Regions from separate parts of the Stenotrophomonas sp. genome, predicted to be linked through region 2. Evidence: riboswitches for the same ligand, from Rfam matches in the RefSeq annotation. Region 2 holds a riboswitch; the other holds the start of a gene.
The links. A riboswitch is a leader RNA that binds a small molecule or an ion and turns the genes downstream of it on or off. The one in region 2 is predicted to bind glycine.
Positions count from the first base shown of each region.

Region 1: another riboswitch for glycine. It lies ahead of AC5JLE_RS02290 (trimeric intracellular cation channel family protein); the one in region 2 lies ahead of gcvP (aminomethyl-transferring glycine dehydrogenase).

Region 1 covers NZ_JCACKF010000008.1:15,169-30,854, forward strand. The annotation lists gene AC5JLE_RS02285 (3-deoxy-7-phosphoheptulonate synthase) at 1-988, shown strand, start outside; gene AC5JLE_RS02290 (trimeric intracellular cation channel family protein) at 1,251-1,868, opposite strand; glycine riboswitch at 1,951-2,056, opposite strand; glycine riboswitch at 2,070-2,159, opposite strand; gene AC5JLE_RS02295 (GIY-YIG nuclease family protein) at 2,200-2,475, shown strand; gene AC5JLE_RS02300 (nuclear transport factor 2 family protein) at 2,620-3,051, shown strand; gene AC5JLE_RS02305 (hypothetical protein) at 3,055-3,471, shown strand; gene AC5JLE_RS02310 (NAD(P)/FAD-dependent oxidoreductase) at 3,558-4,838, opposite strand; gene AC5JLE_RS02315 (NYN domain-containing protein) at 4,962-5,741, shown strand; gene AC5JLE_RS02320 (glutathione S-transferase family protein) at 5,875-6,495, shown strand; gene AC5JLE_RS02325 (primosomal protein N') at 6,592-8,769, opposite strand; gene AC5JLE_RS02330 (hypothetical protein) at 9,182-10,186, shown strand; gene AC5JLE_RS02335 (DUF3106 domain-containing protein) at 10,179-10,760, shown strand; gene AC5JLE_RS02340 (MATE family efflux transporter) at 10,967-12,331, shown strand; gene sppA (signal peptide peptidase SppA) at 12,447-14,369, shown strand; gene AC5JLE_RS02350 (hypothetical protein) at 14,468-14,680, opposite strand; gene AC5JLE_RS02355 (SDR family oxidoreductase) at 14,793-15,569, shown strand; gene AC5JLE_RS02360 (hypothetical protein) at 15,664-15,686, opposite strand, start outside.
Region 2 covers NZ_JCACKF010000039.1:7,877-23,562, reverse strand. The annotation lists gene gcvP (aminomethyl-transferring glycine dehydrogenase) at 52-2,919, opposite strand; glycine riboswitch at 2,982-3,084, opposite strand; gene AC5JLE_RS15385 (multidrug effflux MFS transporter) at 3,384-4,610, shown strand; gene AC5JLE_RS15380 (siderophore-interacting protein) at 4,751-5,644, shown strand; gene AC5JLE_RS15375 (hypothetical protein) at 5,713-6,105, shown strand; gene AC5JLE_RS15370 (M2 family metallopeptidase) at 6,227-8,191, opposite strand; gene AC5JLE_RS15365 (phosphoethanolamine transferase) at 8,818-10,467, opposite strand; gene AC5JLE_RS15360 (phosphatase PAP2 family protein) at 10,464-11,231, opposite strand; gene AC5JLE_RS15355 (ArnT family glycosyltransferase) at 11,343-13,046, opposite strand; gene AC5JLE_RS15350 (response regulator transcription factor) at 13,178-13,891, shown strand; gene AC5JLE_RS15345 (sensor histidine kinase) at 13,878-15,164, shown strand; gene AC5JLE_RS15340 (VOC family protein) at 15,251-15,640, opposite strand.

The sequences.
Region 1 (15,686 bases), on a different contig from region 2:
CGATGAAGCCTCCGACACCGTCAGCGCCTCGCGCGCGGCCCTGCACCAGATCCTGCACGGCCGTGACGACCGCCTGGCAGTGGTGGTGGGCCCGTGCTCGATCCACGACCCGAAGGCCGCCATCGAATACGCCCAGCGCCTGAAGCCGCTGCGCGACGCGCTGGCCGGCGAACTGGAAATCGTCATGCGTGTGTACTTCGAGAAGCCGCGCACCACGGTGGGCTGGAAGGGCCTGATCAACGACCCGGACCTGGACGGCAGCTTCCGGATCGACAAGGGCCTGCGCATTGCCCGCGGCCTGCTGCGCGACATCAACAAGCTCGGCCTGCCGGCCGGTGTCGAATTCCTCGATGTGATCTCGCCGCAGTACATCGCCGACCTGGTGGCGTGGGGCGCGATCGGCGCGCGTACCACCGAAAGCCAGGTGCATCGTGAGCTGGCCTCGGGGCTGTCGTGCCCGGTCGGCTTCAAGAACGGCACCGATGGCAACGTGAAGATCGCCGCTGACGCGGTGGGTGCGGCGTCCAATCCGCATCACTTCCTGTCGGTCACCAAGCAGGGCGGCACCGCCATCGTGTCGACCACCGGCAATCCGGATTGCCATGTGATCCTGCGTGGCGGCAAGCAGCCGAACTACGACGCCGGCAGCGTCGCCGACGCCTGCCAGGTGCTGGCCAAGGCCAAGCTGCCGACGCGCCTGATGATCGACGCCAGCCACGCCAACAGCCTGAAAAACCCCGAGAACCAGCCGAAGGTGATCGAGGACATCGCTGTTCAGCTGGAAGACGGCGAACAGCGCATCGTTGGCGTGATGATCGAGAGCCATCTGGTCGGTGGCCGCCAGGAACTGGTGGAAGGCCAGCCGCTGGTCTACGGGCAGAGCATCACCGATGGCTGCATCGACTGGGACACCACCGTGACGGTGCTGGAGCGTCTGGCTGCGGCCGTGCGCGCCCGTCGCGACGTGAAGGTGTCCGAAGCAGCCTGATCGAAGCCGCCTGAGTGCGGCACGTGTGTGGATGGCGGCCAGCGCCTGCGGGGGTGCGGCCGCGATCAGGGCCGGTCGGAGTTGGAGGCCGGCCCATCTGCACCGGCGATGCGCCTGGCGCTGCGCATGAGCGACAGCGCCAGGTACATCGCCGGGGTGGTGATACCGCTTCCTGTAGCGTCGAGCCATGCCCGACCTGCGCGCGAAGCGCGTTGGTTTCCTGCAAAGAGCAGTCGAGCATGGCTCGACTTTACGAAGAGGCTCAATGCACTTCGTCGTGGTAGACGAACTTCGGCATTTCCCAGCGGTAGTGGATCGCCAGCAGGCGCAATGCGAAGCCGCCGCCAAGGCAGCACAGGATTGCGGTGGCATCGGCCACGCCCCAGTGCAGCAGCAACAGATAGGCCGCGCCGGTCAGCAGCGCGATGATCGCGTACAGCTCCTTCTGGAAGATGAGTGGCACCTCGTTGCAGAGGATGTCGCGCAGCACCCCGCCGAACGCGCCGGTCAGCATGCCGGCGATCAGCACGATCGGCATCGCATGGCCGGCTTCGCGCGCGATCGAGCAGCCGATCAGGGTGAAGGCGATCAGGCCCAGCCCGTCGAGCACGAGGAAGGTGCGGCGGAAGTGATGCATCCAGCGCGCCACCCAGGTGGCGATCAGCGCCGCGCATACGGTGAAGCCCAGGTACTCGGGGTGCTTCACCCAGCCCAGCGGGTAGTGGCCGAGCAGGATGTCGCGCAGTGAACCACCCCCGAGGGCGGTGACGCAGGCGATCATGACCACGCCGAACAGGTCCATGCGGCGGCGGCCGGCGGACAGTGCGCCGGTCATGGCTTCGGCGGAAATGGCGATCAGGTAGATGATGGACAGCAGCATGGGACAGGCTCCGGGCGCGGTGGGGCCGGCCATGCGCGACCACCGCCACTGCCTGCGCAATGACGGGATGACGATGACCGGTGCCGCTCCCGCTGTCCTTTTGCCTGAGAGTTCAGCGGCATGGGCCGCGTGCCCCTTCGGCGGATCGTCCCGGGCATGCCCGGTGACCTCTCTCCAGCTCGGCGAGTCGAATGCATGGTTGGTGGGATTCCAGCCCACCGGCCTGAGCGATCATGGGAGCCTGCGCCTTCGGCGGGCGCCAGCGCGGCGCCTCTCTCCTGCATTCGGTCGCCAGTATATCCGCTGCAGTGCAGCACGGCATAATCCAGGCATGGCCCCATCCCTCCGCCCGTGGTTCCTGTACCTGCTCGAATGCCGCGATGGCAGCTATTACGCCGGCATCAGCACCGATGTGGAGGCGCGTTTCGCCGCCCACCAGGCCGGCAAGGGCGCGCGCTACACCCGGGCCCGGCCGCCGCTGCGCGTGCTGGCCGTGCGCGAATACCCGGACCGGGCCGCCGCCTCGCGGGCCGAGTGGCAACTCAAGCAGCAGCCCCGCGAACGCAAGCTGGCCTGGCTGCAGGCAACGGATCCTGCGCTTCTGTAGAGCCGAGCCCACGCCCGGCTGTTGTTCCGTCTGCCCGATGCGGGAGCCGAGCATGGGCTCGGCTCTACAGTAGATCCACGTCATGCGTGGATGGGCCATTCGGCCCATGCGATGATCGCCCCGCGCCCAGAGCCGGAGACCCGGATGTCCACGATTGCCCTGCTGTTCGCGCTTTCCGCAGCAACGAGCCCTGCCGCCGACGCCGCCACGATCGCGGCCATCGAAGCCACCTGCCACGACTACGTCGATGGCCAGCTGGAGGCCGATCCGCAGCGCGTCGCCCGTTCGCTGCACCCGGACCTGGCCAAGCGCGCTGTGCTCGGTGATACGCCAGACGAGCGCCTGGGCCTGCGCCGGATGTCGAAGGAGGAGCTGGTCTCGCTGACGAAACAGGGCGCGCTGAAGACCCCGAAGGATCAATGGGATCGCCGCTGCACGGTGCTGGACGTGACCGGCAACGCGGCCTCGGTGCGGCTGGAAACCCCGTGGTTCGTCGACTACTTCCACATGGGGCGTTTCGACCAGCGCTGGGTCATCGTCAACGCACTGTGGTACCCGAAACCGAAGGCGCACTGAGCGATGCGTGCCGCCGGCAACGCATGGATCTCCGTCGTCGTGCTGGTCGCCGGCATCGCGCTGCTGCCTGGCCTGCTGTATCTGCTCGGGCTGGCATTGGTGGACGGTCGGCCGAAGCCGGCCGACCGCGCGCCCAGTGGCGTGGCTGCGTGCAGTGGTGAGCCACGGGCGGGATACCAGCCGATGAACCCCTGGCGCTTCACCGCCCAGTTCTTCGACAAGGACGGGATGAAGAACAAGGTGCCTGAAGTGGAGCGGGAGGCCTTCTGGATTGCCCGGCGCCACCTGTGGCGGCAACCCCAGCGCGGCATGCTGCGCTGGCATCTCAGCAGCACCGCGTTGGCGATCTGGATCACCCGGCATTGGAGTACCGCGCAGATTGCCGACACCGCGAGGAAGGAGGACTTCTGCCGGAAGTAATCCACGTCATGCGTGGATGCGGTAGCCGGCGTCGGGTCCCTTTCCGGCGGAAAGGGCTCTGACCCCAGGAAAGGCCCCGGGAAGCCCTAGCGCTTCGGCCGCCGGTCGTCCTGGTCATCACCGAAGATGATGCGCGCGCTGCGCTGGTAGCTCCAGTACGCGACCGCCCAGTTCAGCAGCACCACGATGCGGTTGCGGAAGCCGATCAGGAAGAACACGTGCGCGGCCAGCCAGAACCACCAGGCCAGCACGCCGGAGAGCTGCAGCCGGCCCAGGTGCACGATCGCGGCCATGCGGCCAATGGTGGCCAGGTTGCCGTAGTCGGCGTACTTGAACGGACCGGGCTCGGGCTTGCCGTGCAGGCGTGCACGGACCACCTCGGCCACGTACTTGCCCATCTGCTTGGCCGCGGGCGCCACGCCGGGAACCGGCTTGCCGTCGGCCTGGCTCAGTGCGGCAAGGTCGCCGGCCACGAACAGCTCCGGGTGATCAGGCAGGGTCAGGTCCGGCTGCACCTGCACGCGGCCGGCGCGGTCCAGCGGCACGTCCAGCGTGCGCGCCAGTGGTGAAGCGGCCACGCCGGCGGCCCAGACCACGGTGCGGGCCGGCACGAACTGCTCACCGAGCTTGAAGCCCTGGCTGTCGATGTCGCTCACCGGGGTACCGGTCAGCACTTCCACGCCCAGCTTTTCCAGCTGGCGGCGCGCCTTCAGCGAAAGCACTTCCGGGAACGAGGACAGCACGCGCGGCCCAGCCTCGACCAGCCGCACCTTGGCGCTGGCCGGATCGATGTGGCGGAATTCGTTGCGCAGCGTGTGGCGCGCGATCTCGGCCAGCGTGCCGGCCAGTTCGACGCCGGTGGGACCACCACCGACGATGGCGAAACTCAGCCACGCCGCCTTCTTCGCCGGGTCCGGTTCGGCCTCGGCGCGTTCGAACGCCAGCAGCAGCTTGCGGCGCAGTGCAATGGCATCGTCCAGCGTTTTCAGGCCAGGGGCATCATCGGCCCACTGGTCGTTGCCGAAGTAGGCGTGGGTAGCGCCGGTGGCCAGCAGCAGGCTGTCGTAGTCCAGCGTGCTGCCATCGGCCATGCCGATCTGCCGTGCCTGCTTGTCGATGGCGACCACTTCGCCGAGGCGGACTTCCACGTTGCGCTGGTGGCCGAGGATGTGGCGCAGCGGTGCGGCGATATCCGGCGCGGACAGGCCGGCGGTGGCCACCTGGTACAGCAGCGGCTGGAACAGGTGATGGTTGCGGCGGTCGACCAGGGTGATGCGTATGCGCTCGCGAGCCAGGGCACGGGTGGCCCAGAGACCGGCAAAACCGCCGCCGACAACGACCAGGTGGGGAACGCGCTCGCGACTCATCGACTCACTCCAGTGGGGGCATTGGGGGAAGCGCCTGGCATCTTCGCACGGCGGCCACCTGTCACGTCAGCGCCCGCGTGGATCGGCGATACTCGGGTTCAGGCAACCGCCCGCGAGGAATCCATGAGCGAACCGGAAAAGCGCATCGCCCTGTTGATCGACGCCGACAATGCGCCGGCCTCGAAGATCGACGAGGTCCTGGCCGAAGTCGCCCGCTATGGCGTGGCCAACGTGCGCCGTGCCTACGGCAACTGGAAGAGCCCGCGGTTGAAGGGCTGGGAAGCGGTGCTGCACGAGTATGCGATCCGCCCGATCCAGCAGTTCGCCTACAGCAAGGGCAAGAATGCGTCGGACATGGCGATGGTGATCGATGCCATGGACCTGCTGTACGCGCGCAACCTTGATGGCTTCGCCATCGTGTCGAGCGATGCCGATTTCACCCCGATGGTGATGCGCCTGCTGACCGACGGCGTGAAGGTGTATGGCTTCGGCGAAAAGAAGACGCCGGAACCGTTCGTCAACGCGTGCTCGAAGTTCACCTACCTGGAAGCGCTGGGCCAGACCCACGCCAGCGTGCCGGATGCCGAGCAGGCATCGAGCGAACAGGCATCGAACGAGCCCGTCGCCAATGATGATGCACGCCCGCGCAAGAGCGGGGCGGAGATGCGCAGCGACACCCGGCTGGTGAAGATGCTGCGCCGCGCGGTGTCCTCGGCCGAGGGCGAGGATGGCTGGTCGCACCTGGGGCCGGTCGGCAGCCAGATCGGCAACCAGGCCTCGTTCGATCCGCGCAACTATGGCTACGGCAAACTCAGCGATCTGCTGGCGGCGATCGGCCTGTTCGAGCTGAAGAAGGACGGCAAGTCGTCCTACGTGCGCGCGCTGCCAAAAAAGAACCGGTAGTGCCGGAAAAAGAACCGGTAGTGCCGGCCGCTGGCCGGCATGCTGTAGATGCCCGATCCCGCATCCGGCACGCACATCTCCACTCCAATCAGGCGTATCGTTGCCGCTCGCATTGCCAGCAAGGAAAACCCGCATGTTGAAGATCTGGGGCCGCCGCAATTCCAGCAACGTCCGCAAGGTGCTGTGGTGTGCCGAGGAGATCGGCCTGCCGTACGAATCCATCGAAGTCGGCGGCAGCCATGGCGGCACGCAGACGCCAGAGTACCAGGCGATGAATCCCAACGGCCTGGTGCCGGTGATCGAGGACCACGGCCTGCCGCTGTGGGAATCGAACACCATCGTGCGTTACCTGAGCGCGCGCTATGCGCTGGGCACGCTGTACGCCGAGGACCCGATGGAGCGCGCGCAGGCCGAGAAGTGGATGGACTGGAGCACCTCGCGGATGGCGCCGCTGTACAGCGACCTGGTCTGGGGCATCATGCGCACCGCGCCGGCCGACCGTGACGAAGCGCGCATCAGCGCGGCCATCGTCCGTGCCGGTGACTACCTGGCGATGGCCGATGCCACCCTGGCCACGCAGCCATGGCTGTCGGGCGGGACGTTCGCGATGGGCGACATTCCGCTCGGCTCGCTGGTGTACGCCTGGTATGAACTGCCGATCCAGCGCCCGGACATGCCGCACCTGGCCGAGTGGTATGCGCGCCTGCGTGAGCGACCGGCCTACCAGCGCGGCGTGATGTCGCCGCTGACGTGAGCGAAGGCGTCCGGGGTCAGAGCCCTTTTCTGCGAAAAGGGATCCGACCCCAGGGCATCGGGGTCGGATCCCACCCGACGGGTGGGCTCTGACCCCTCAATAAAGATCCGTTGGATCCACATCCAGCGACCAGCGCACCTTGCGTGCTTCCGGCAGCGCGTACAGCTGCGGAACCAGTTGCGAAAGCACGCCATGCAGAGGCGGCCGCTGCACCGCAGACAGCAGCAGCTGCGTGCGCTGGTAACCGGCCCGCCGTGGCATCGGCGCCGGCATCGGCCCGTAGGCCTCGACCACGTTCTGTTCGCCCAGCAGGTGCCGGGCCGCCAGCAGGAATGCATTGGCATGCTCCACCTGCTGCGCTTCGGCGCGCATCAGCGCCAGATGCGCGAAGGGCGGGAATCCGGCCGCCTGGCGCTGGTTCAACTCGGCTTGCGCGAACGGATGGTAGCCACCGCTCACCAGGGTTTCCAGCAGCGGGTGCCCGGGGTGATGGGTCTGCAGCCAGACCTCGCCCGGGTCGCGTGCACGTCCCGCGCGGCCGGCCACCTGGATCAGCTGCTGCGCCAGTTTTTCGCTGGCGCGGAAGTCGGCCGAGAACAGGCCCTCATCGATACCCACCACCACCACCAGGGTCAGCTTGGGCAGGTCGTGGCCCTTGGCCAGGATCTGTGTGCCGACCAGGATGCCGGGCTGGTCGCCCAGTTTCGCCAGCTGCTGTTCCAGCGCGTCGCGCCGTGAGGTGGTGCCGCGGTCGATGCGCACCACCGGGAAGTCGGCGAAGGCCGCAGTGAGATGTTCTTCCAGGCGTTCGGTACCGATGCCCTGCGGTTGCAGTGCCAGGCTGCCGCAGGCCGGACATGCCAGCGGCGCCGGTTGCCGCGCGCCGCAGTGGTGGCACTGCAGGCGACGACCGCCACCATGCACGGTCATCGGCGCATCGCAGCGCTGGCATGGCGCGGTCCAGCCGCAGTCGTGGCACAGCAGCACCGGTGCGTAGCCGCGGCGGTTCTTGAACACCAGCACCTGCTGGCCACGCTGCAGATGCTCCCCGATGCCGGCCAGCACATCGGCCGAGAGGCCGTCATGCAGCGGGCGCTTGCGTACATCGAGGATGCGCACGCGCGGTGGCCGCGCATCGCCGGCGCGCTGTTTCAGGCGCAGGTGGGTGTAACGCCCGGCGTAGGCGTTGTGCAGGGTTTCCAGCGAGGGCGTGGCACTGCCCAGCAACACCGGAACGCCCAGCGACTTGGCCCGGACCAGGGCGAAATCGCGCGCGTGGTAACGGATGCCGTCCTGCTGCTTGTAGCTGCCGTCGTGTTCCTCGTCGACGATCAGCAGGCCGGCCTGGGGCAGCGGCGTGAACACCGCTGAGCGGGTGCCGACGATGACGCGCGCTTCGCCGCGTGAGGCCGCTGCCCAGACGCGCGCGCGCTCGTTGTCGTTCAACCCCGAGTGCAGCGCATGCACGGCGATGCCGAGGCGGCCACGGAAGCGTGCCAGGGTCTGCGGGGTCAGGCCGATTTCCGGCACCAGCACCAGCGCCTGCCTGCCCTGCGCCAGGCAATGGATGATCGCCTGCAGGTAGACCTCGGTCTTGCCGCTGCCGGTCACGCCATCCAGCAGGAACGGCTGGAAGCCGTCGGCGGCATTGATCGCGGCCACCGCCTCGGCCTGGTCCGGGTTGAGCGTGGGACCGGGCAGTGGCTGCGCGTGTTGGGGGGCCACGCTCAGCGCAACCCGCTCGGCCAGCCCGCGCTTGGCCAGGCTGCGCGCGGCGGTGCGCCAGTCCTGCATGCGTTCGCCCAGCACGTCCTCATCCACGATGGCTTCGGCCAGCAGCTCGGCCAGTTGCCGTGGACGGCTGCCGGCGCGCAGCTTTTCACGCTGGGCGTGGCCTTCGGCTGTCAGCTGCCAGCCCCAATGGTGGGTGTCGGGCAGGGCCTCGCCATGGCGCAGCGGGCCGGGCAGGGCGGTGCTCAGCACCTCGCCCAGTGGCGCATGGGTGTAGCGCGCCAGCCATTGCAGGCTCTGCCACAGCTCCCCCTGCAGCAGCGGCTGCGGGTCGCACCAGGCCAGGGCCTGGCGCAGTCCCTGGCCGTCGTCGGTCTGGCCGTGCCCCACCACCACACCGACCAGCTCCCGGTTGCCGAACGGCACCTTCAGGCGGCAGCCGACCGCGAGCGCCGGGGCATCGCCCTCCGGCGACAGGTAGTCGAACAGGCGGGGCAGGGGGACAGGCAGGGCGACCTGCAGGGTCGGAATCGGTGAAAGCATCGGGCCAGTGTAACGGGCCATGCGCGCGCGAACGGCAGCAGCGGGAGCGGCGGGGCGGCGCCCGTTGAATCATAAATGTCACCTAAATATCGGTGTCCATTGGAGATTCAGTCTTATCCACATGTTCTGTGGATAACGTTGTGCGTTAACGGCCATCGGAAACGTAGAAGGCCGATGGCGACGGCCTCACGCTTGGGTTGGTCAAAAAATCGCCACACGACAAAAGGCAATAAGATCAATATCTTAAGTGTGAAACAATGCTGAAACAGAGTGAATTCAGCCCGAAGCCACAGTTTTCGCCGGAGGGGGCGTGGTGCTGTGCACAACCTGCAGCACGAAGCGCCTGTGGGCGCAAGTCCTACGGGCGTCGATGGCCTGCCGCTATCATGCCGGCAGACCTTTGGAGTGACCGATGACGGCTGTGCCCGCCCCTGTTTCCTCGACCGCGGCCGGCGCGCTGTCGGCGTTCCTGCGTGGCGTCGAGCGCCGTGCCCTGGTGGTCGCTGAACTGCAGTGCGGCGATGCCGCGCGCGCCGAGCAGACCCTGGTGGCGGTGATGCGCGCCTTTGCCGCAGTGGCCAGCGACCTGCCGATGGCGCAGTGGCCGACCCGCTTCTGGACCCTTCTGGGCCAGCGCCAGGCGCTGCGCGAGCCGGTGGGCGGGCAGTGGCTGCCGCCGTTGGCCGTGCTGGGCGCGATGCCGCCGCTGCCGCGCCTTGCGCTGCTGCTGCGGGTGGGGGGCAGCCTGGACGAGGGCATCGCCATGCGCGTGCTCGACCAGGACGAGGCCGGCTACCAGCACCTGCTGGCCGACGCCTGCCCGCGTGATGCCCACGGCCAGCCGGATGCCTCGGCCTGGCGCCAGTTGGCCGAACAGGTGCAGGCGCGTATCCGTGAGTTGCCGGCCGCGCGCCTGCAGCAGCTGCAGCAACCCGCCGCCGCGACCGCCCACAACGAAGCCCCGACCCCGAGCTGGCGCGCACCGCAGCGCGATGAGCGGGCGGCCGCCAATGGCAAGCGCCGTCGCACGAACGCCAAGCCACGTTGGCGCGGTCCGCTGATCCTGCTGGCGACCGTGGCGGTACTGTTGGCCGCAGCGCTGGGCTGGCGCCACTGGCAGGGGCATTCCTTCGGCAGTGATGCACCGCTGCCGGAGGGAGTGGTGGGCGAAGCCGGTCCGGTGACGGTGGAAGCCCTGCCACCCAGCAAGGTCAACGCCACGCCGGATGCGACCACGGCCCAGGCCACGGACGACGCAGCGATGCTGGCCGATCGTGACTACCCGCTGGTCGCCGATGCCGACCTGTACGCGTGGACTGCCGCGGGCGGCCCGCTGCCGGTGGATGAATCGCAATCCAGGCCGAGCCGGCCCGAGCCGGCCAGTGCCACGCTGGAAACCGCTGCTGCCGATGAATAAGTCCGTGTTCGCCAGCCTGCTGCTGGCCCTGCCTTTGTCGCTGTCTGCCGCGCCGCAATCGTTGAACGTGCCGTTGCCGCCACCGACGTCGCCGGCCACGCCGCTGGCTTCGCCAGCACCGTCGACGGCAGCACCCTCTGGCTTCGCCCAGCTCGATGCGCAGCAGCAGCGCCAGCGCCGCGCCGACTACGCCGCCTGGCGCGCGCTGCCGGAAGGAGAGCGCGAGCGCATCCGCCAGGCGGCTGCGCGATTCAATGCGCTGCCTGCGGACCAGCAGCAGCGCCTGCGCCAACAGTTCCGCGACCAGGACCAGGCGTTCCGCGACGGGTGGCGGCTGGGCCCGCAACTGGGCCTGGAATTCCCCAAGCTGCATGGCTTGTTCGGCTTCGTGCCGCCGGAACAGCGCGAGACCGCGCTGGCCGTACTGCGCCAGCTCAGCCCGGCGCAGCTGGCCCAGCTGACTCTGGTCGCGCAGCGCACGCCACCGCAGGAACGCGACGCAGTGCGCAGCGCCTTCCTCGCCGTGCCCGCCGCCGAGCGCGACAGCTGGCTCAAGCGCCAGGCCGGCCAGTAAAAAAGGGGACGGAGGGGATTAAGTCGCATCCGGCACTAGCGGGCCTGAAACGACTTAATCCCCTCCGTCCCCTTTTTGTGTGGGGCGGCTGAAACCCAGCATTCACGCCATGTCATGGGAATGCACGCGCCGCCCGCGTAAGATGGGCGCCCGCAACCCGGTGCCTGTGCCCTTCGCGCGCAACCGCAGTTCGCGTCAAGCACCTTATGTCTACTGCAACCTCCACGCCGCGCTTCAGCAAGGAAGTCGGCGCCACCGGTCTGCTCGCCCTGCCGCTTGTGCTGGGCCATGTGTCCACCGGTCTGATCTCCTTCGTCGACAACGTGATTGCCGGCCACCACGCCACGGCCACACTGGCCGCCGTCACCATCGGTACGGCGCTGCTGTGGCTGCCGATGCTGATTCCGATCGGCACCCTGATCTCGCTCACCGCCTCGGTGTCGCAGCTGCATGGCGCCGGCCGCGAGCGCGAGATCGGCCCGCTGTTCCGCCAGGCACTGTGGCTGGCCTTGGGGCTGGGCCTGATCATGTTCACCTTCCTCACCGTGGTGCCGCCGCTGCTGCCGTCGTTCGGCATCGCGCCGGACATCGTGCCGGGGGCGACCGCGTTCCTGCATGCGGTGCGCTGGGGCGGACCTGCGCTGACCCTGTACTTCTGCATGCGCTATCTCAGTGAAGGCATGCACTGGACGCTGCCGACCATGCTGCTCGGCTTCGGTGGCCTGCTGGTGCTGGCACCGATGGGCTATGTGCTGGCCAACGGCAAGCTCGGCTTCCCGGAAATGGGCGCCGAAGGCCTGGGCATCGCCTCGGCGGTGATGATGTGGCTGCAGGCAATCGCCTTCGCCACCTACCTGTGGTTCACCAAGCGCTTCGCCCATCTGCAGCTGTTCTCGCATTTCGAAGGGCCGCGCTGGAAGGCGATCTGGGACTTGCTGCGCACCGGCCTGCCGATCGGCATCACCGTGCTGATGGAGGGCGGCCTGTTCATCGTCACCGCGCTGCTGATCGGCCGCCTTGGTGCCAACGAAGCCGCTGCGCACCAGATCGCGATCAATGTCGCGCAGCTGTGCTTCATGATCCCGATGGGCGTGGCCGAGGCCACCACCGTGCGCGTCGGCCATGCGGTCGGCCGTGGTGACGGCTTCGGCGTGCGGCGTGCGGCCTGGGCCGGTTACGCGATCATCATGGGCACGCAGACGTTGTCGGCGGCGGTGCTGCTGTTCGGCCACGATGCCATCGTCGGTGTGTACACCAACGACCTGGCAGTGGCCGGCCTGGCCTCGACCCTGCTGCTGTACGCGGCCACCTTCCAGTTCCCGGACGGCATCCAGGTGCTGTCGGCCGGCGCGCTGCGCGGCCTGAAGGACACCCGCGTGCCGATGTTCATCGCCATGTTCGCGTACTGGGGCCTGGGCATGCCGCTCGGCGCCGGGCTCGGCCTGGGGCTGGGCATGGGCCCGCAGGGCATGTGGATCGGCCTGATCGTCGGCTTGACCGCCGCTGCCATCCTGATGGGCTGGCGCCTGCGCCGCAGCAGCCAGCGCATCGGGCAATCCGCGCTGTCCTGATCTTCCCGCCCGCCACGTTCACCCGTGACGGGCGATCCCCTGACTTGTGTCCGATGCTGCATCACGCGGCACCGGCTATGCTGGTACCACGGCAAGAAGCCATCCGGAGCGTTCCATGAATCAACCCGTGCCCCCGCTGCCCCCGGCGCGTCGCAACCCCGTCGCCAGTTTCTTCATCGGGCTGTGGGACGTCATGAACTTCACCCGCCGGTTGATCCTCAACCTGGTGTTCTTCGGCCTGCTGTTCCTGCTGCTGGTGATGTTCGTCATCGCCGCCGGCATGGGCGCCGGTGCCAGCAAGTCGCTGCAGGACCGCACGACGCTGGTGATCGCGCCGGAAGGCCGCCTGGTCGAGCAGTTCAGCGCCGACCCGGTCAGCCGCGCGCTGGCCAAGGCGGTGGGTGACAACGGCGCCGAGGAGATCCAGCTGCGCGATCTGCTGCGGGTGATCGAGTCGGCCAAGGAAGACAAGAAGATCGAACGCGTGGTGCTGGAGCTGGACAAGCTGCAGCCGTCCGGTTTCGCCTCGCTGCGTGAGGTGGCCGCCGCGCTGCAGGACCTGCGCGCCTCCGGCAAGCAGCTGGTGGCCTACAGCGAGAGCATGGGCCAGTCGCAGTACCTGCTGGCCGCGCAGGCCGACGAGGTCTACCTGGACCCGATGGGTTCGGTCGTGCTCGAAGGCCTCGGCCGCTACCGCCAGTACTTCCGCACCGGCCTGCAGGACAAGCTGGGCGTGGACGTGCACCTGTTCAAGGTGGGCGAGTACAAGTCCGCGGCCGAGCCGTACGTGCTCGACGCGGCGTCGCCGGCCTCCAAGGAAGCCGACCTGTTCTGGATGAACGACGTGTGGCAGCGCTACCTGGGCGACATCGCCAAGGCCCGCCGCCTGGATCCGGCACAGCTGGCCGCCGGCATCGACACCCTGCCGGAAGGCATCGCTGCCGCCGGTGGTGACCTGGCCAAGTTCGCGCTGCAGCAGAAGCTGGTGACCGCGCTGAAGACCCGCGAGGAATTCGAGGATCTGATGATCGAGCGCGGCGTGGCCGACGAGGATGCCGACGGTGGTTTCCGCAACGTCGACTTCGGCCGCTACCTGGCCCTGCTCGACGCGCGCCGCAACCCGGTGGACTCGCGTCCGCAGGTGGCCGTGGTGGTGGCCGCCGGCGAAATCAGTGGCGGTGACCTGCCGGCCGGCCGCATCGGTGGCGAGTCGACCTCGGCGCTGCTGCGTGCCGCGCGCGACGACGACAACGTGAAGTCGGTGGTGCTGCGGGTGGATTCGCCGGGCGGTGAAGTGTTCGCCTCCGAGCAGATCCGTCGTGAAGTGGTAGCCCTGCAGGCCGCTGGCAAGCCGGTCGTGGTGTCGATGGGTGATCTGGCCGCTTCCGGTGGCTACTGGATCAGCATGAACGCCGATCGCATCTATGCCGATCCGTCGACCATCACCGGTTCGATCGGCATCTTCGGCATGGTGCCGAACTTCAGCCGCGCGCTGGACAAGATCGGCGTGCACACCGACGGTGTCGGCACCACCCGCTTCGCCGGCGCCTTCGATGTCACCCGCCCGATGGACCCGGCCGTCGGCCAGGTCATCCAGACGGTGATCAACAAGGGCTACGCGGACTTCACCGGCCGTGTCGCCGACGCCCGCAAGAAGCCGGTCGAGGCCGTGGACGAGGTCGCCCGTGGCCGCGTGTGGAGCGGTGCACAGGCCAAGGAACGCGGCCTGGTCGATGCCTTCGGTGGCCTGAAGGATGCGGTGGCCGATGCGGCCAGCCGCGCCAAGCTGGGCAAGGCCGATGCCTATCGCGTGCGCTACATCGAGAAGGCAGCCACGCCGTTCGCACAGTTCGTCAGCGGTTTCGCCGGCAGCCGCGCCGGTGCCTGGATGCTGTCCGATTCGGGGATGGCGCGGATGATGCTGGCACGCACGATGCCGGAAGTGGACACTCAGTTGCGCTTCGTCGAGAACGCGGCCCGCGAGAAGGGCAATGGCGCTCCGGTGAAGGCGCTGGCGTACTGCTTCTGCGGATTCTGATCGGCAACGGTACCGAATGAAAACGCCCGGCCCTGGCCGGGCGTTTTCGTTCATGGGGTCGGATTCCTTGGCAGCACAAAGGTCTCTGACCCCACAGGTCATTGCGTCGCGTCGGCTTCGGCCTTGCGCTCACGCGCAGCGACATCATCGACGGTTTTCTGCACGTCCTTGGCGCGGTCCAGCGGGTCGTTGATCGCACGCGACATCGCTCGTGGCACCGGTGGCTTCTCCGGGTTCGGCGTGGGCGGCCGCTGGCAGGCCGCCAGCAGCAGGCTGGCCAGCAGCGACGTGGACAGGATCAGGATGCGCATGGCGGCTCTCCGCGGTGGGCGTATGGGCAAGTGTCGCATCCCCGGCCGAGCGCTGCCGTGAGCGCGTATCCTTGCGGCATCGAAACACAGCGGGCGCGGCCCCGGAGGACTCATGACCCAGCAACGGTGGCGCCTGGACGGCCAGACGGCCCTGATCACGGGTGCCAGCGCCGGTATCGGCCTGGCCATTGCGCACGAACTGGCTGGCCTCGGCGCCGACCTGATGATCGTCGGCCGCGACATCGACATGCTGGAAACGGCGCGCGACGAACTGTTGGATGTCTATCCGCAGCACCAGGTGCACGCGCTGGCGGCCGATGTCTCCGATGACGAGGACCGTCGGCAGATCCTGGACTGGGTGGAAGATCACAGCGATGGCCTGCACATCCTGGTCAACAATGCCGGTGGCAACGTCACCAAGGCGGCCACGGAATATTCCGAGGACGAATGGCGCAAGATCTTCGAGACCAACCTGTTCTCGGCCTTCGAGCTGTCGCGCTACGCGCATCCGCTGCTGGCCCGGCACGCGTCGTCGTCGATCGTCAATGTCGGCAGCGTGTCCGGGCTGACCCATGTGCGCAGTGGCGTGGTCTATGGCATGACCAAGGCGGCGATGCACCAGATGACCCGCAACCTGGCCGTCGAGTGGGCCGAGGATGGCATCCGGGTCAACGCGGTGGCGCCCTGGTACATCCGCACGCGGCGCACGTCCGGTCCGTTGTCGGACCCGGACTACTACGAGGAAGTGATCAACCGCACGCCGATGCGCCGCATTGGCGAGCCGGAGGAAGTGGCCGCAGCCGTTGGCTTCCTGTGCCTGCCGGCGGCCAGCTATGTCACCGGCGAATGCATCGCGGTGGATGGCGGCTTCCTGCGCTACGGGTTCTGATCTTCCAAAGGGTAGTGCCGGCCGCTGGCCGGCAACTGGAATCATTTGAAGATCCTGCGATTGCCGGCCAGCGGCCGGCACTACCGGGTGGCTGTCACCCCGGTATCGGGCAGTTGC
Region 2 (15,686 bases):
TGAAAACGGCCCGCTTGCGCGGGCCGTTTTCTTTACCGATGCAGTGAGGAATCACGCCTCGACTTCATCATCCTTGTAGGCATCGACCGGGATGCAGGCGCACATCACGTTCTTGTCGCCGTACACATTGTCGACACGCGCCACCGGCGGCCAGTATTTGCTCTGCTTCAGGCTGGCCAGCGGGAAGGCGGCCAGTTCGCGCGGGTAGGCGTGGGTCCACTCGCTGGCGGTCACTGCGGTGGCAGTGTGCGGCGCGTTCTTCAGCGGGTTGTCCTCGCGGTCCAGGCGGCCGTCTTCGATCGCGGTGATCTCCTCGCGGATCTGGATCATCGCGTTGATGAAGCGATCCAGTTCGTGCAGCGATTCGCTCTCGGTCGGCTCCACCATCAGCGTGCCGGCCACCGGGAAGCTCAGGGTCGGGGCGTGGAAGCCGAAGTCGATCAGGCGCTTGGCCACGTCCTCGGCACCGATGCCGCTGGTCTTCTCCAGCGGGCGCACGTCCAGGATGCACTCGTGCGCCACCAGGCCGTTGCGGCCGGTGTACAGGGTCTTGAAGTGCGGGGCCAGGCGCTTGGCGATGTAGTTGGCGTTGAGCTGCGCGACCTGGGTGGCCTTGCGCAGGCCGTCGCGGCCCATCATCGCGATGTACATCCAGCTGATCGGCAGGATCGAGGCGCTGCCGAAGCTGGCCGCGCTGACCATGCCGACCGGGCCGTTGTCACCCAGCTTGCCCGGCAGGAACGGGGCCAGGTGCTCCTTGACCGCGCACGGGCCGACGCCCGGGCCGCCACCGCCGTGCGGGATGCAGAAGGTCTTGTGCAGATTCAGGTGCGAAACGTCCGACCCCCACTTGCCCGGCTTGGCCACGCCGACCAGGGCATTCATGTTGGCACCGTCGGTGTACACCTGGCCGCCGTGCTTGTGGATGATCTCGCAGATCTCCACCACCTCTTCCTCGAACACGCCGTGCGTGGACGGGTAGGTCATCATGATCGCAGCCAGGCGGTCGCTGTACTTCTCGGCGTTGAGGCGGATGTCCTCGACGTCGACGTTGCCGTTGGCATCGGTCTTGGTCACCACCACCTTCATGCCGCACATCTGCGCCGAGGCCGGGTTGGTGCCGTGCGCCGAATCCGGGATCAGGCAGATGTCGCGGTGGCCTTCGCCGCGCGAGCGGTGGTAGGCGCGGATCGCCAGCAGGCCGGCGTACTCGCCCTGCGCGCCGGAGTTCGGCTGCAGGCTGACCGCGTCATAGCCGGTGCATTCCACCAGCATCGCTTCCAGCGTGTCGATGAGTTCCTTGTAGCCCAGCGCCTGGTCGACCGGCACCAGCGGGTGGATCTGCGAGAACTCCGGCCAGGTCACCGGGATCATCTCGGCGGTGGCGTTGAGCTTCATGGTGCACGAGCCCAGCGGGATCATCGTGCGGTCCATCGCCAGGTCCTTGTCGGCCAGCGAGCGCAGGTAGCGCAGCAGTTCGTGCTCGCTGTGGTGGGTGTTGAACACCGGATGGGTCAGGAATGCGGACTGGCGCAGCAGGCCGGCCGGCAGCGCATCGGCGGTGCTGGCATCCAGCGCGTCGACGTCGGCCTGCGCACCGAACACGGCGGCCAGTGCGACCACGTCGGCGCGGGTGGCGGTCTCGTCCAGGCTGATGCCGACCGAGTCGCTGTCGATCGCGCGCAGGTTGTAACCGGCGGCGCGTGCCTTGGCGTGGATCTCATCGGCATGCACGCCGGTGATGTGCAGCGTATCGAAGAAGTCGCCACCGACCTGCACGCCGGCCTCGCGCAGCGCGGCGGCCAGGATCGAGGCCAGGCGGTGGGTGCGCCGGGCGATGCGGGTCAGGCCTTCCGGGCCGTGGTACACGGCATACATCGAGGCCATCACCGCCAGCAGCACCTGTGCGGTACAGATGTTGGAGGTGGCCTTCTCGCGGCGGATGTGCTGCTCGCGGGTCTGCAGGGTCAGGCGGTAGGCCGGGTTGCCCTGGGCATCGACCGAGACGCCGATCAGGCGGCCCGGCATCGAGCGCTTGTAGGCGTCGCGGCAGGCCATGAATGCGGCGTGCGGGCCGCCGAAGCCGAACGGCACGCCGAAACGCTGGCTGTTGCCGACCACGATGTCCGCACCCCATTCGCCCGGGGCGGCCAGCAGGGTCAGCGCCAGCAGGTCGGTGGCCACGGCCACCAGGCCGCCGCGCGCGTGCACGGCCTCGACCAGCGCCTTGTAGTCGCCGATCTGGCCGAAGGTGTCCGGGTACTGCAGCAGCAGGCCGAAGGCTTCTGCTTCCAGTGCCTCGGCCGGGGTGCCGACGCGCAGCACGATGCCCATGGGCTCGGCGCGGGTACGCAGCAGTTCCAGGGTCTGCGGGTGCACGGCGTCGTGCACGAAGAAGGTGTCCGACTTCGACTTGGCCGAACGCTTGGCCAGGGTCATCGCTTCAGCTGCGGCGGTGGCTTCGTCCAGCAGCGAGGCGTTGGCGATTTCCATGCCGGTGAGGTCGGCGCACAGGGTCTGGAAGTTGATCAGCGCTTCCATGCGGCCCTGCGAGATCTCGGCCTGGTACGGGGTGTAGGCGGTGTACCAGGCCGGGTTTTCCAGGATGTTGCGCAGGATCACGTTCGGCGTGTGGGTACCGTAGTAGCCCTGGCCGATGAAGCTGCGCAGCACGGTGTTCTTGTCGGCGATCGCACGGATCTTCGCCAGTGCCTGCACTTCGGTCATCGATTCCGGCAGTGCCAGCGGCGCCGGCGACTTGATCTTGGCCGGTACGATGGCATCGGTCATCGCATCCAGCGACGCGTGGCCGACGACGTCGAGCATCTGCGCGATCTCGGCATCGTTGGGGCCGATGTGGCGCTCGACGAACGCATTGTGGTGCTCGAGCTCACGCAGGGAAGGGGTGTTCTGGGACATGGCGAAGGATCCGTCAGGAAAGGGCACACGCACGGGCACAAGCCGCCGGTCGGCGGTCTGCGGGGCGCCCCTCTGTCCTTTTGCCTGAGAGTTTGGAAGCGCGGAAAACCGCGGCTTCGTGCCCCTTCGGCGCCGGATCGAACCGGTCTCTCCAGAGTTGTGTTACGGGTGGTATCGGGCCTGAGCGATTACGGGCGTTGCGCCTTCGGCAGCGGTGTTCCGCTTCTCCCACCGTGTTGCCCGCCGATTATAGCCCGTTGCGGGCCCGCCAGCCGCCTGCGGGCCCGGCCGCGGCGCCTGAATGGCCGATGGCCCGCCCGTGCGTTTTGTGCACTGCTGCATGGCATCAGGCGCAATCCCCACCTATGATGGGCGGATACCCGAATTCATCTGGCGCCGTCCCTGCTGCAGGGGACTGGCGCCCGCCGTGCGTGCCGCGCATGGCCCTGCCGGACGCCTTCTCCATGACCGCCGCTGTTGCTCCTTCCACCCGCCGCATGGCCCTGCTGCTCGCCGGCCTGGCCATGTTCGGTCCGTTCTCGATCGACACCATCTTCCCCGCGTTTCCGCAGCTGGCCCAGCGCCTGGCGGTGGACGAGGTGGCGGTGCAGCAGACCATCAGCGTGTACCTGCTGTTCTACGGCCTGATGAGCCTGGCACACGGCCCGCTGTCCGATGCCTGGGGCCGCAAGCGGGTGATCCTCGGCGGCCTGGTGGTGTTCGTGGGCGCCTCGGTCGGCTGTGCGCTGTCCACCGATCTGACCACGCTGCTGGGGTTCCGCGCCCTGCAGGGCCTGTCCGCAGGCGTCGGCATGATCGTCGGCCGCGCGGTGATCCGCGACCTGTACCACGGTCACGACGCGCAGCGGCTGATGAGCCAGGTGTCGATGCTGTTCGGCATCGCCCCGGCGATCGCGCCGATCATCGGTGGCTGGATCCTGCTCAGCGGTGCTGGCTGGCCGCTGATCTTCTGGTTCCTGGTGGTGTTCGCACTGGTTCTGCTGGCGGCCACCGCCCGCTACCTGCCGGAGACCCATCCGCTCGAAGCGCGCGTTCCGTTGTCGCCGCGGGTGCTGATGCGTGATTACGTGCGCATCGGTTTCAATCCGCGCTTCCTGCGCCTGGCGCTGGCCGGCAGCATCGGTTTCGGTGGCATCTTCCTGTACATCTCCTCGGCACCGGTGTTCGTGATGCAACACCTGCACCTGGGCGAGGGCGGTTTCGCCTGGCTGTTCATCCCCACCATCGGCGGCATGACCACCGGCTCGTTCCTGTCCGGGCGCATGGCCGGGCACACCACGCCCACCCGCCAGGTATCCATTGGTTTCGGCCTGTGCGCGCTGTCGGTGCTGCTGAACGTCGGCTACGTGGCGCTGGCGCCGCAGTTCGTGCTGCCGTGGGCGGTGCTGCCGATCTTCCTGGGTGGCATGGGCATGGCGCTGATCTTCCCGATCCTGGCGCTGGCGGTGCTGGACATGTACCCGCACCAGCGCGGCCTGGCCTCGTCGCTGCAGGCCTTCGTGCAGCTGATGATCAGCACCGTGGTGGCCGGCGTGGTGTCGCCGCTGCTCAGCGCCAGCCCGCTGCACCTGGCGTTGGGCCAGGCTGGGTTCTTCGGCGCCGGCTTCGTGTTCTGGTACTGGGAACACCGGCGCGAACGCGCGGCGCAGGCAGCCTGCACGGGTCACTGAGCAGCGCGCAGGGGTAGGGCGGGCCGTGGCGCCCGCAACGCTTGCGGCGGGAAACCGCCGGACTAGGCTGGGCACTCCAGCCAGCCGGTGCACAGGTGCACGACAGCCAGCCGATCCACTGTCGTTGCATGAGGTTCCCCATGGCTGCGCAGCAGACCTACCGCCTGTTCGAGGTGGCGCTGAAGGAGCGCCGCGTTCTTTCCCCTTCCCTGGACCGCATGGTGTTCACCGGTGCCGACGTGGCGCGGATGACGACCGGAGGGCCGGACCAGCGCATCAAGGTGTTCTTCCCCTTGCCCGGCCAGGAGGCGCCGCAGGTCCCCAGCGGCGAGGACTGGTACCCGCGCTACCGGGCCCTGCCGGACGATCAGCGCCCGCCGATGCGCACCTACACCCTCCGCCAGCTGCGTGCAGAGCAGGGCGAGGTCGATGTTGATTTCGTGCTGCATGGCGAGACCGGGCCGGCCTCGCGATGGGCCATCCATGCACGGCCGGGCGACCGCGTAGTGCTGTTGGCCCCGGATGCCGACTGTGCCGACAGCAGCGAGGGCTGGGAATGGAAGCCGCCGGCTGGCGTTGGCCAGGTGCTGCTGGTGGCTGACGAGACCGCGTTGCCGGCAGTGGCCGGGATTCTCGAGGAACTGGCGGCCAGGGTGGATCCGCCGCGTACGCTGGCCCTGCTGGAAGTGGCGCAGGCCGGTGATGCGGTTCGCCTGAAGGCGCCGGCCACGGCCGAGCTGGTCTGGTTGCCGCGCGGGCAGGCGGCGTACGGGGCGCCTCTGTTGCAGGCGGTGCAGGCGCGCCTGGCCGCCTCGAGCGTGGTCGCTGGCGAAGAACTGGAAGAGATCGACGTCGACGCGCAGATCCTCTGGGAACAGGCCGATGCCAGCGTGGCGGGGCCGCTGTATGCCTGGGTGGCAGGCGAGGCGGGAGCGGTGATGGCAATCCGTCGCCATCTGGTCCGCGAGTGCGGGCTGGACCGCCGCACGATCACCTTCATGGGTTACTGGCGGCACGGGAAAGTGTTGGACTGAGGGGGTGTGAAGCGGTGTGGCGGGCGGGGTGCGCTATCCTTGCGCCCCCCTCGCAGCGGTACCGCACCATGTCCACCAGCTCCAAGACCCGCCGCGACCAGCGCCGTCGCCAGGAAAAGCAGGCCGCCAACAAGGCCGCTGCCCAGGCCTCGCCGGTGGAGCCGCATGCGGAACTGCGCGACGCGCAGCGCACCCTGCTGGCCGGTGTCGTGCGCCGCGATGGCGAATGGGTGCTGGGCATGGACGGCCGTATCGCCGGCCACAGTGACTCCGCCGCGCAGGTACTGGCGCTGATCATGCAGGCCGGTGAACTGCACGAGCGCAACGGCACACCGGTGCGCCTGATGTACTCCGATGCGCTGCGCGACGCCGCACAGGCCGAAGCGAAGGAAAAGGGCCAGACCTTCGAGGAGTTCAAGGCGGACCTGGCCGCGGCGATGGCGGCGAAGAAGGACAGCTGACAGGCATTCCGGTAGAGCCGGCCGCTGGCCGGCTGCCCGCGGGGTCTTCATCGCGTAGTTGCCGGCCAGCGGCCGGCACTACCAGGAAGGGGCGGATCCTTGCGGACCCGCCCCTTTTTTTTCATTTTGCCGCCGGTGCCGCGTTGGCCTGCCAGCCGCACATCTGGCCTTCGTTCTGCTGCTTCAGCCACTCGTTGACCGGCGTGAAGTACTCGATCATCGGGCCGGCATCGAGCTTGTCGGTGCCGGTCAGCTCCTTCAGTGTGGCCTGCCACGGCTGGCTGGCACCCTTGCTCAGCATCGCCCAGTATTTCTGGCCGGCTTCCTTGTTGCCGTAGAAGGTGCACTCATGCAGCGGGCCCTTGTAGCCGGCCGCGTCGCACAGGCCCTTGTAGAACTGGAACTGCAGGATGCGCGCCAGGAAGTAGCGGGTGTACGGGGTGTTGCCTGGCACGTGGTACTTCGCGCCCGGATCGAAGAACTCCTCGCCACGGGTACTGGCAGGCGCCACGCCCTGGTACTTGGCCTTCAGGTCCCACCATGCCTTGTTGTAGTTGTCGGCGGTGATCGAACCATCGAACACACCCCAGCGCCAGCGGTCGATCATCAGCCCGAACGGCAGGAACGACACGCCCGACAGCGCCATGCGCATCTGGTTGTTGATGACCGCTTCGCGGCTTTCGGTCGGCGCATCGACCAGGCCGATCGAGCTGAGGTACTTGGGGGTCATCGCCAGCACGATGGTGTCGCCGATCGCTTCATGGAACCCATCGTTGGCACCGCCCTGGAACAGCGGCGGCAGCGGGTTGTAGGCCAGGTCGTAATAGATGTGGCCCAGCTCGTGGTAGATGGTGGTGAAGTTCTCTTCGTTCGGCTTGATGCACATCTTGGTGCGCACGTCGCCTTCCATGTTCATGTCCCAGGCGCTGGCGTGGCAGACCACGTCGCGGTCGTCGGGCTTGATGAACTGGGTGCGTTCCCAGTACGACTGCGGCAGTGACGGCATGCCCAGCGACACGTAGAAGTCCTGCGCGCGTTCGGTCATCTGCTTGGCGGTGCGCAGTTCGGCCTCGCGCTGCGCCTTGTACTGTGCGGCCACGTTGGCGTCCTTGCCGGCCTTGGCCAGCGCCGCGCTCAGGTTGGTCTGGTACTGCTTCTCCAGCGCCGCGGTGATGTCCAGGCTGCCGGCGCCCGGGTACGGTTCCAGCTGGTCCCACAGGTTCGACCAGTCCTGCTGCCACATGTTGCCCAGCAGGTGCGCGGCGATCAGCCCGTTGCCGACTTCGGCCTTGTCCTTGCCGTAGGTCTTGTCGAGCTTGCCGCGTGCGTAGCAGTGCAGCTGCTCGTACATTGGCTTGACCTGTTCCCACAGGCGGTCGGTTTCCGGGCCGATCTGCTCCGGCGGCATGTCATAGCCGCTGCGCCACATCTGGCCGGCATCGGTGAAGCCCATGCCCTTGGCGCCTTCGTTCACCAGGCCGACGAACTTCTGGTAGTCACCGCGCATGTTCTTGGTGGTGCTGTGCCAGCCCTGCCAGGCGTCGAGCTGCTTGTCGTAGTCGCGGCTGCGTGCCAGCACCTGCTCCAGCTCGCCCAGCTGGCGGCAGGAGTTCGGATCGTTGGCATCGGTGCAGTACCTGCCGGCGCCATAGCTGCCTTCCATGCGGGTGGCGATCTGGGTCAGCTCGGCCAGCTTGGCCGGGTCGCGCGGTGCCGGCATCGACGACATCAGCTTCAGCAGGTGGATCGCGCGCTTGCTGTCCTCGCTCATCGGCTTGCCGTCGAACTTCGCAGCCTGTTCGATCCAGCTGTTGAGCTGGGTCAGCGAGCGCTCGTTGGCCTTGGCCGCGATGCGTTCCGAATCACTGTTGATGTAGGTGGAGGACAGCCACTGCGCCGAGGTCATCTCCGGGTAGGCGGCCTTGAACTCGGCATTGATGCGGGCCACGAACTGGTCGGCGGTTTCGCCGGCCGGGGCGCTGCTGCTGGCGGTATCGGTGCCTGGGGCAGCTTCCTTCTTGCAGGCGGCCAGGGCCAGCGTGGCGGCGGCGATTGCCGAGGCCAGCAGGAGATGACGGTGTTTCACGGGCGGTCCTTGGGTGGTGAACGACGGCCGAAGGCTAGTGGGCAGCCGCTGCCACCGCAAGTGGCGGAAGTCGGCCGGGCGGCGCCCGGCACCCGCAGAGGCCAGAGCACAAGCAACAGCAACCGCCGAAGCAACCGCAACAGCGGGGTATCCGTGGGATGGCGCGGCGGTGTGGGCTTGCAGGACACGCCGTAAACCCATCCATGGGGGCTCGATGGCGCCATCCATGGCGCCAACGGTCCTGCAAGCCCACACCGCCCCACCTCTGACAGATCGTGGCGGCTGTTGGTAGGTGTCGACCTTGGTCGACACATCTGTCAGGTATCGACAATCAAAATGGGGTCAGATCCGTTTTCCTCCGGAAAACGGATCTGACCCCAAGATCGACCCCAAGATCGTTCCAACAGATCGCGGAAAACTGTCGAAGGCGGGGTGGGTCCAGTGGCGGGAGTGTCCGCGGCATGGATGCCGCGGCCAAGCCCCCAAGGATGGGTTTACGGCGTCTCCCGCCACCGGGCCCACCCCGCCATCCCACGGAATGCACGCTGTTGCTGTTGCTGTCGAGGCTGCCGGCCAGCGGCCGGCACTACCGCAGATGCAGGGCTGCAAGCCCTGCCGAACACCCCTCAACTCTCGCAGTTGGCGAACAGGTCGCGATCACGCTCGTACAGCGAGGTCTTCACCTGCATCAGGCCCAGCACCGACGGGAACAGGTTGTCATGGTCGGTATACGCCGCCGAACGCTTGCGCACGCACTGCAGGTCCAGCCCGCGGCTGCTGGCGAAGCCCGGCGAGAACCACATCGTCATCGGTACCCGGGTCTGCTCGGCCGGGGCGATGGCGTAGGGCACGCCGTGCAGGAACAGGCCCTTCTCGCCCAGCGACTCGCCGTGGTCGGACAGGTAGATCATCGCCGTGTCGTAATCCTGCATGCCCTGCAGCGTGCCGATGGTCTTTGTCAGGAAGTGATCGGTGTACAGCACGGCATTGTCGTAGCTGTTGGTGATCTCTTCGCGCGAGCAACGGCCAATGTCACGGGTATCGCAGGTCGGGGTGAAACGGCGGAATGCGGGCGGATAGCGCTCGAAGTAGGCCGGACCGTGGTTGCCCAGCTGGTGCAGCACCACCACCCGGTCGCCGGGCCTGGCGCGTACCTGGGTGGCCAGGTCCTGCAGCAGGATCTCGTCCATGCAGCGGCCATCGGCGCACAGGCCCGGCGTGGTGGCATCGGACAGCGACTGGAAGCCCAGGCCTTCGCACACGCCCTTGCAGCCGGACTGGTTGTCACGCCACAACGGTGCGATGCCGGCACGGTTCAATACGTGCAGCAGCGACTGGTGCGCGCGGATCTTCTTCTCGTCGTAGTCATGGCGGCCCCACGGCGAGAACAGGCACGGCAACGAAACCTCGGTGCTGGTGCCGCACGAATGCATGTCCGGGAAATTGATCACGCTGGCCTGCGCCAGTTCCGGGGTGGTGTTGCGGCCACCGTTGAGCCCCCAGTTCTGCGCACGCACGGTCTCGCCCATGACGATCACCAGCAGGCGCGGTTTGCTGGCCGGCGCGCGCGTGGTGGCCTTGGCATCGGTGCCGATCGGCAGCTTCGGCGCGCGCTGCACCGGATTGTCGCCACGCAATGCACGCGGCATGCCCAACAGGACATTGGCCGGTGTCGCGAGATAGCGCACTTCACGCTGGTTGCGCATCAGTGCCGAGACATCCTGGAACGAGATCAACGCGCCGCCGACAGCCGTCACTGCCGCCACCACCAGGAAGCCGACGCGCCAGAGCAGGCTGCGGCCCCAGCTGCGGCGGCGCAGCTGCACGCGCCACAGCACCACCATCGGCAGCACTGCCAGCAGCAGTACCGGCCACAGCAGCGATACCGTCATCAGCTCGCGGCTTTCCTTGGGGTCGGTCGCCAGCACGTTGCGCAGCATGTCCGCATCCAGGTAGATGTGGTAGCGGCTCATGTAGTGTGCGGCGAATGCGGTCACCAGCAGCAGCAGGCTGATCACCACTTTGGCGTTCCAGCGCCAGACCAGGATGCCCAGCAGCACGCCGTGCGCACCCAGCAGCAACAGCAGCAGCGACAGCGCGTAGCGCAGGCTGCCCGGATGGCTGGCCATCGCGCTGTGCCAGAACAGGCCGTTGCCGGCCACCGCGAAGAACAGGCTGGTGAACGCGATCAGTGCTTCGGTGGACAGCTGTGGCCGCCAGTGGCGAAGACCCGCCAGCGCAGAAGAGCGGGCGGGGCGTTGGACCGATGCACTCATGCGTTTGCCTCCTGGCGGTTGGGACGGTCCAGCTGACGGCGGATCAGGATGCCTTTGACGATCAGGTACAGGCCGAGTGACAGCAGCCAACATATCAACGCGGTGGCAACGTCATGCGAAAGGAAATGCGCGCCGCGCAGCTGCTGGCTGATGCCGAACACCAGACCGGTGCCGAGGCCGATCCACAAGCCTGCCCAGCGCCACGACGGGCGCCACAGCAGGGCGAAATAGTACAGGCACAGCCACGCATAGCCTGCGCTGGCGTGGCCGGCAGGGAAGCAGGCCTGTGCGGCCATGCCGGCCGGGCGCTGCGTGAAAAGCCCGATATAGGGCTGATGGCCACCGTAGCGCAGCAGGTCCCAGGGACATTCCATCGGCACCAGGGTCTTCAGCAGGGAGATCACGCCCGTACCCAGCGCCATGCCAATTACGACATAAAGCAGCGCCCATCGCAGGGTGCGATCGCCCCCCTTGCGCCAGTGGTGCACGCACAACAGGATCGCGACCAGCGCCGCCGATGTGCTCAGCCACTTGCCGGCCTTGTGCACCACCGTGCGGGTGACCCAGGCGTCCTGCAACGCCCAGTGGCCACCTTCGAGGCGGAACAGGTGATCGGCCACCCATTGATCACCGCCGAAACCCATCAGCAGCGTAAACACGGGCAGACCGATTGCGACAGGCAGCCAGAAGTGAGTTACGGCGAATCTTGACGCCAGTGGTGATGTCGCAAGCGGCGCAACCGCATCAATGGGACGAACGGGCATGCTGGGAAGGGGCGGTTCGGGAATCCGCGCTCATGCTCGTCACCTCGATGTCGGAGAAGGGTCGGACGCCCGTTCGCGCCGGGTTAATGAGTCCCCGGCGCGCGTCACCGTTCAGTCTTCTTCGGCGGTCGATCCGGTGCGCTCGGCGTGGCACTTCGGGTCCCAGGCCGTACCGGGAAGCAGTTGCCAACGATTCCTGTTGGCAATGCCGATGTCGATCACCTTGGCCGGGTCCACGCAGGGGCTCATCGCATCGTCCAGCACCAGCACCCAGCGCTTGCCCGGCGCCTCGGCCAGCCACGGGCCGGCGTCATGCCATTGTTCGGCCCAGGGGCGCTTGAAGCCGAACTCGCGCACCGGCCGATCTGCCTGCAGCAGGTTCTGTTCGCGCCAGGCGACCAGTGCCAGCTCCGCGTCCGGGCCGATCCGCGCGCCCACCCGGCGCATCACCGCCGACGCTGATGCGTACGGATCCAGCGCCGGGATCAGCACCAGGCCGTAGAGCATCCACAGCATGCCGTGGGTCAGCAACACCAGCGTTGCGGCACGTCGCACCCGCAGCCACACGATCAACGTGGCCAGGGCAATGGCAAAGGTCAGCAGGCCATCTCCCAGCACCGGCAGCAGCGAATCGGGCATCGCCCGCCGTTCCAGCTGCGCCAGGGCCCACGGATGTTCGGTCATCAGCATCACGCCGAGCACGCCGGTGGCCAGCATCAGCACCACGGTGTAGCCGAACAGGTAGCGCCGCACGCACAGCCGTCGCAGCAGGCCAGGCAACAGCGGGGCCACCGCCAGCGCCATCGCCGGCAGCATTGGCAGCACATAGACCTCGCGCTTGCCGGGGCTGGCACTGAAGAACACCAGCACCAGCAGCGCCCAGCCCAACAGCAGCCATTGCCGGCGGTCACCACGGCGGATGCGGCGCCACCAGGGTTTGAACAGCATCGGCAGCAGCAGGCTGCCCGGCAGCCACAAGGTCAGGATCACCTGCAGGTAGTACCAGACCGGCTGGCGGTGGTGCCAGGCGTTGGCGTAGCGGGTGCCGGTCTGCTTGAACAGCAGTTCGTGGGCGTAGGACTGCAGGGACGCGCTGGGCTCATGCAGCAATGCCCAGCCCAGCGGGGCAAGCCACACCGCCACGCCCAGCAGGAAGGCCGGGATCAGCCACAGCAGCGTTGCCGGGTGCGGACCGTCCACGCTGCGTCCGCGGCGGCGCTGGTACAGCCACCAGCCGAACCACGGCAGCACCATCAGCAGCGGCAGGAACCCCACGCCCTTGGTCACCGTGCCGAGGCCAGCGGCGAAACCGGCCAGCCACAGCGCGGGCAGGTTGCGGCGCTCGCACAGGTGGCGCATCAGTCCCCACAGGGCCACCGTGGTCATGCCGACCAGCACCATGTCGATCTGCGCGCGCTTGGCCATCAGGCCGAACTGCAGGGTGCAGAACAGCGCCGCGAGGGCGTACAGGGAATGCCGGGGTGACCACAGCCGCCGTGCCAGGTCCGACACCAGCCACAGGCTGAGCAGGGCGCCCAGCAGCGACGGCAGCAGGAACGACCATTGCCAGCTGCCGACCACCTCGTAAGCGGCCGCCTGCAGCCACATGAAGACCGGCGGCTTCTCCGCGTACAGCTCCACGCCCCGGTGCGGCAGCAGCCATTCCCCACTTTCGACCATGGTACGGGCCGCCAGCACGAAGCGCGGCTCGTCCGGCGGCTGCGGCTGGCGCAGGCCGATACCGGCGGCCAACGCGGCGATGATCAGCAGCCACAACAGGGGCAGGCGCCAACGGCGGGGCAGGGCTACGGGCACGGCAGGCTCCGGGAGCAAAACCGCCACTCTGACGTGGCTGGGGTAGGAAAGGCGTCGGAGCGGGCGCAGGGCGACCGCATTCCGACATGGTCGGCGCTACCATGGTACGAACTTCCGTGGATCTTTCGTGCATGCGTCTGTTGGTGATCGAGGACAACCGCCAGCTGGTGGCCAACCTGTTCGACTATTTCGAGTCGCGCGGGCACGTGCTCGACGTGGCCCCGGATGGCATCACCGGCCTGCACCTGGCAGGCAGCCACCCCTACGATGCGGTGATCCTGGACTGGATGCTGCCGCGCATGGAGGGGCCGGAGGTGCTGCGTCGCCTGCGCGCCGAGCACGCGTCGGAGGTGCCGGTGATCATGCTGACCGCGCGCGACGAGCTGCCGGACAAGATCGCCGGCTTCCGCGCCGGTGCCGACGACTACCTGACCAAGCCGTTTGCCCTGCCCGAGCTGGAAGTGCGGCTGGAGGCGCTGCTGCTGCGCGCGCAGGGCCGCAATCCGCGCAAGCGCCTGCAGGTGGGCGACCTGGTGCTGGACCTGGCGACCCTGGAAGCCCAGCGTGGTGGCCAGGTGCTGCATCTGTACCCGGCCTGCCGCAAGCTGCTGGAAGTGCTGATGCGCGCCAGCCCCGGTGCGGTCACCCGCCAGCAGCTGGAGTTCGCCCTGTGGGGCGACGAGCCACCGGATGGCGATCTGCTGCGCTCGCATGTCTACGAGCTGCGCCGCAGCGTCGACGGCCCGTTTGCCGACAAGCTGATCCATACGCTGCCGCGGGTGGGCTATCGGTTGGCGCTGATGGACGCTGCCGACGCAGGCAGGAATGCTGATGAGGGCGCGTAAGCCGGGGCCGCTGTACCGGCGGGTGGTGTGGTGGTTGCTCGGGTACCTGGCGCTGCTGTCGATTGCAGTGTTCAGTGTCGGCAACTACGTGCACGAACACGCCGAGCACGCCGCGTGGCGCGCGCTGCTCAATTCCGAACTGGACAGCATCGTCGAGCATGTCGAGCACGAACCTCACTATCGCTGGCAGGACTCGGACACGCTGAGCCTGTACCGCTTTGACGCGGTCAATCTGCCAGAGAGCCTGCGCTCCCTGCATCCGGGGTTGCATGACGGCGTGATGGTCAAGGGCCGCGAGACGGCGGTGATGGTCCGTGAAACGCAGTCGATGGGACGGGTGGCGCTGGCGCTGGACATCTCCGATTTCCATGACCTGGAACAGTTCGCCACGCGCTGGGTGATGCTGGCCGGGGTGATCATGATCTTCGTCACCGTGCTGATGGCGTCGTTCGGCATGGAGCGGATGGTGCGTCCGTTGAGCCTGCTGGCACAGCACATTGCCGGGCTGCGGCCGGGCGTGCAGGGCCAGCGTATCGAGGTCGATCCGCGCGGCAGCGCCGAGCTGCATACCATCGCCGGTGCGTTGAACGACTACCTGGACCGCAACGAGCAGTTCGTCGAGCGCGAGCGGGTCTTCATCAGCACCGCCAGCCACGAACTGCGCACGCCGATCGCGGTGATGACCGGTGCTGCCGAGCTGGCGCTGGAGCAACCGGGCCTGCCCGAGCGCGCCCGCCAGCAGATGCAGCGGGTGTTGCGCACAGCGCAGAGCGTGGAGCAGCTGATCGAGCTGCTGCTGGTGCTGGCGCGTGATCCGGCACGCCTGGCCGCGCGTGCCGAGCGCATCGCCCTGGACCAGCTGCTGCCGGAGATCGTCGACGACCATCGCCACCTGCTCGGTGACAAGGACCTGAGCATCGGCATCCAGGCGGCGCCGGTGGATATCGTTGCGCCGATGGCAGTGGTGCAGGCGGCGATCGGCAACCTGCTGCGCAATGCCATCGAGAACAGCGGCCGCGGCCATATCGAGCTGCAGCTGAGTGCGTCGGCGGTGCTGACGCTGCAGGACCCAGGGCATGGCATGAGCCCGGAGGAGATTGCCGCCATCCACGCGCGCATGGCCCGTGGCGGACGCGCCGATCGTGGCAGCGGCATTGGCCTGGACCTGATCGCGCGGCTGTGCGAGCACCTGGGCTGGACCCTGCAGCTGCAGCCCTGCGAACCGCGCGGAACGCGTGTCACGCTCGATTTCAGTGCCTCGCGCCCGGCCTGAACCGGCCGTCCTGGTAGATGCCAACCTTGGTTGGCATGCGGCCCGTCGACCAAGGTCGACGCCTACCCACGCAATGGCTGTTCGCATTACCGCCCGTTCGGCCGCGCCACGTGCTGGTCGATCAGGATCACGTTGCCGTCGGGATCGGCCAGCTGCAGGTAGCCGGTCCCCTGGCCATCGGGGTCAGTGCGGACTGCCAGTTCGATGCCCTTGGCATCCAGTTCCGCCTGCAGTTCACGCACATCCTGGAAGTGGGGCAGCTCCTGCCTGTGCTGGTCCCAGCCGGGGTTGAAGGTCAGCAGGTTGCCCTCGAACATGCCCTGGAACAGCCCGATGACCGTGCCGTTGCTGCGCATTACCAGCCAGTTCTGCGTGGGATCGCCACCGGTGACCGAGAACCCGAGGGCTTCGTAGAACGCGCGGGAGGCGGCCAGGTCCTTCACGGACAGGCTGACAGAGAACGCACCAAGCTGCATGGGCCTGCTCCACAACGGTGATGCCGCAATCGTCGTCAATGCAGGA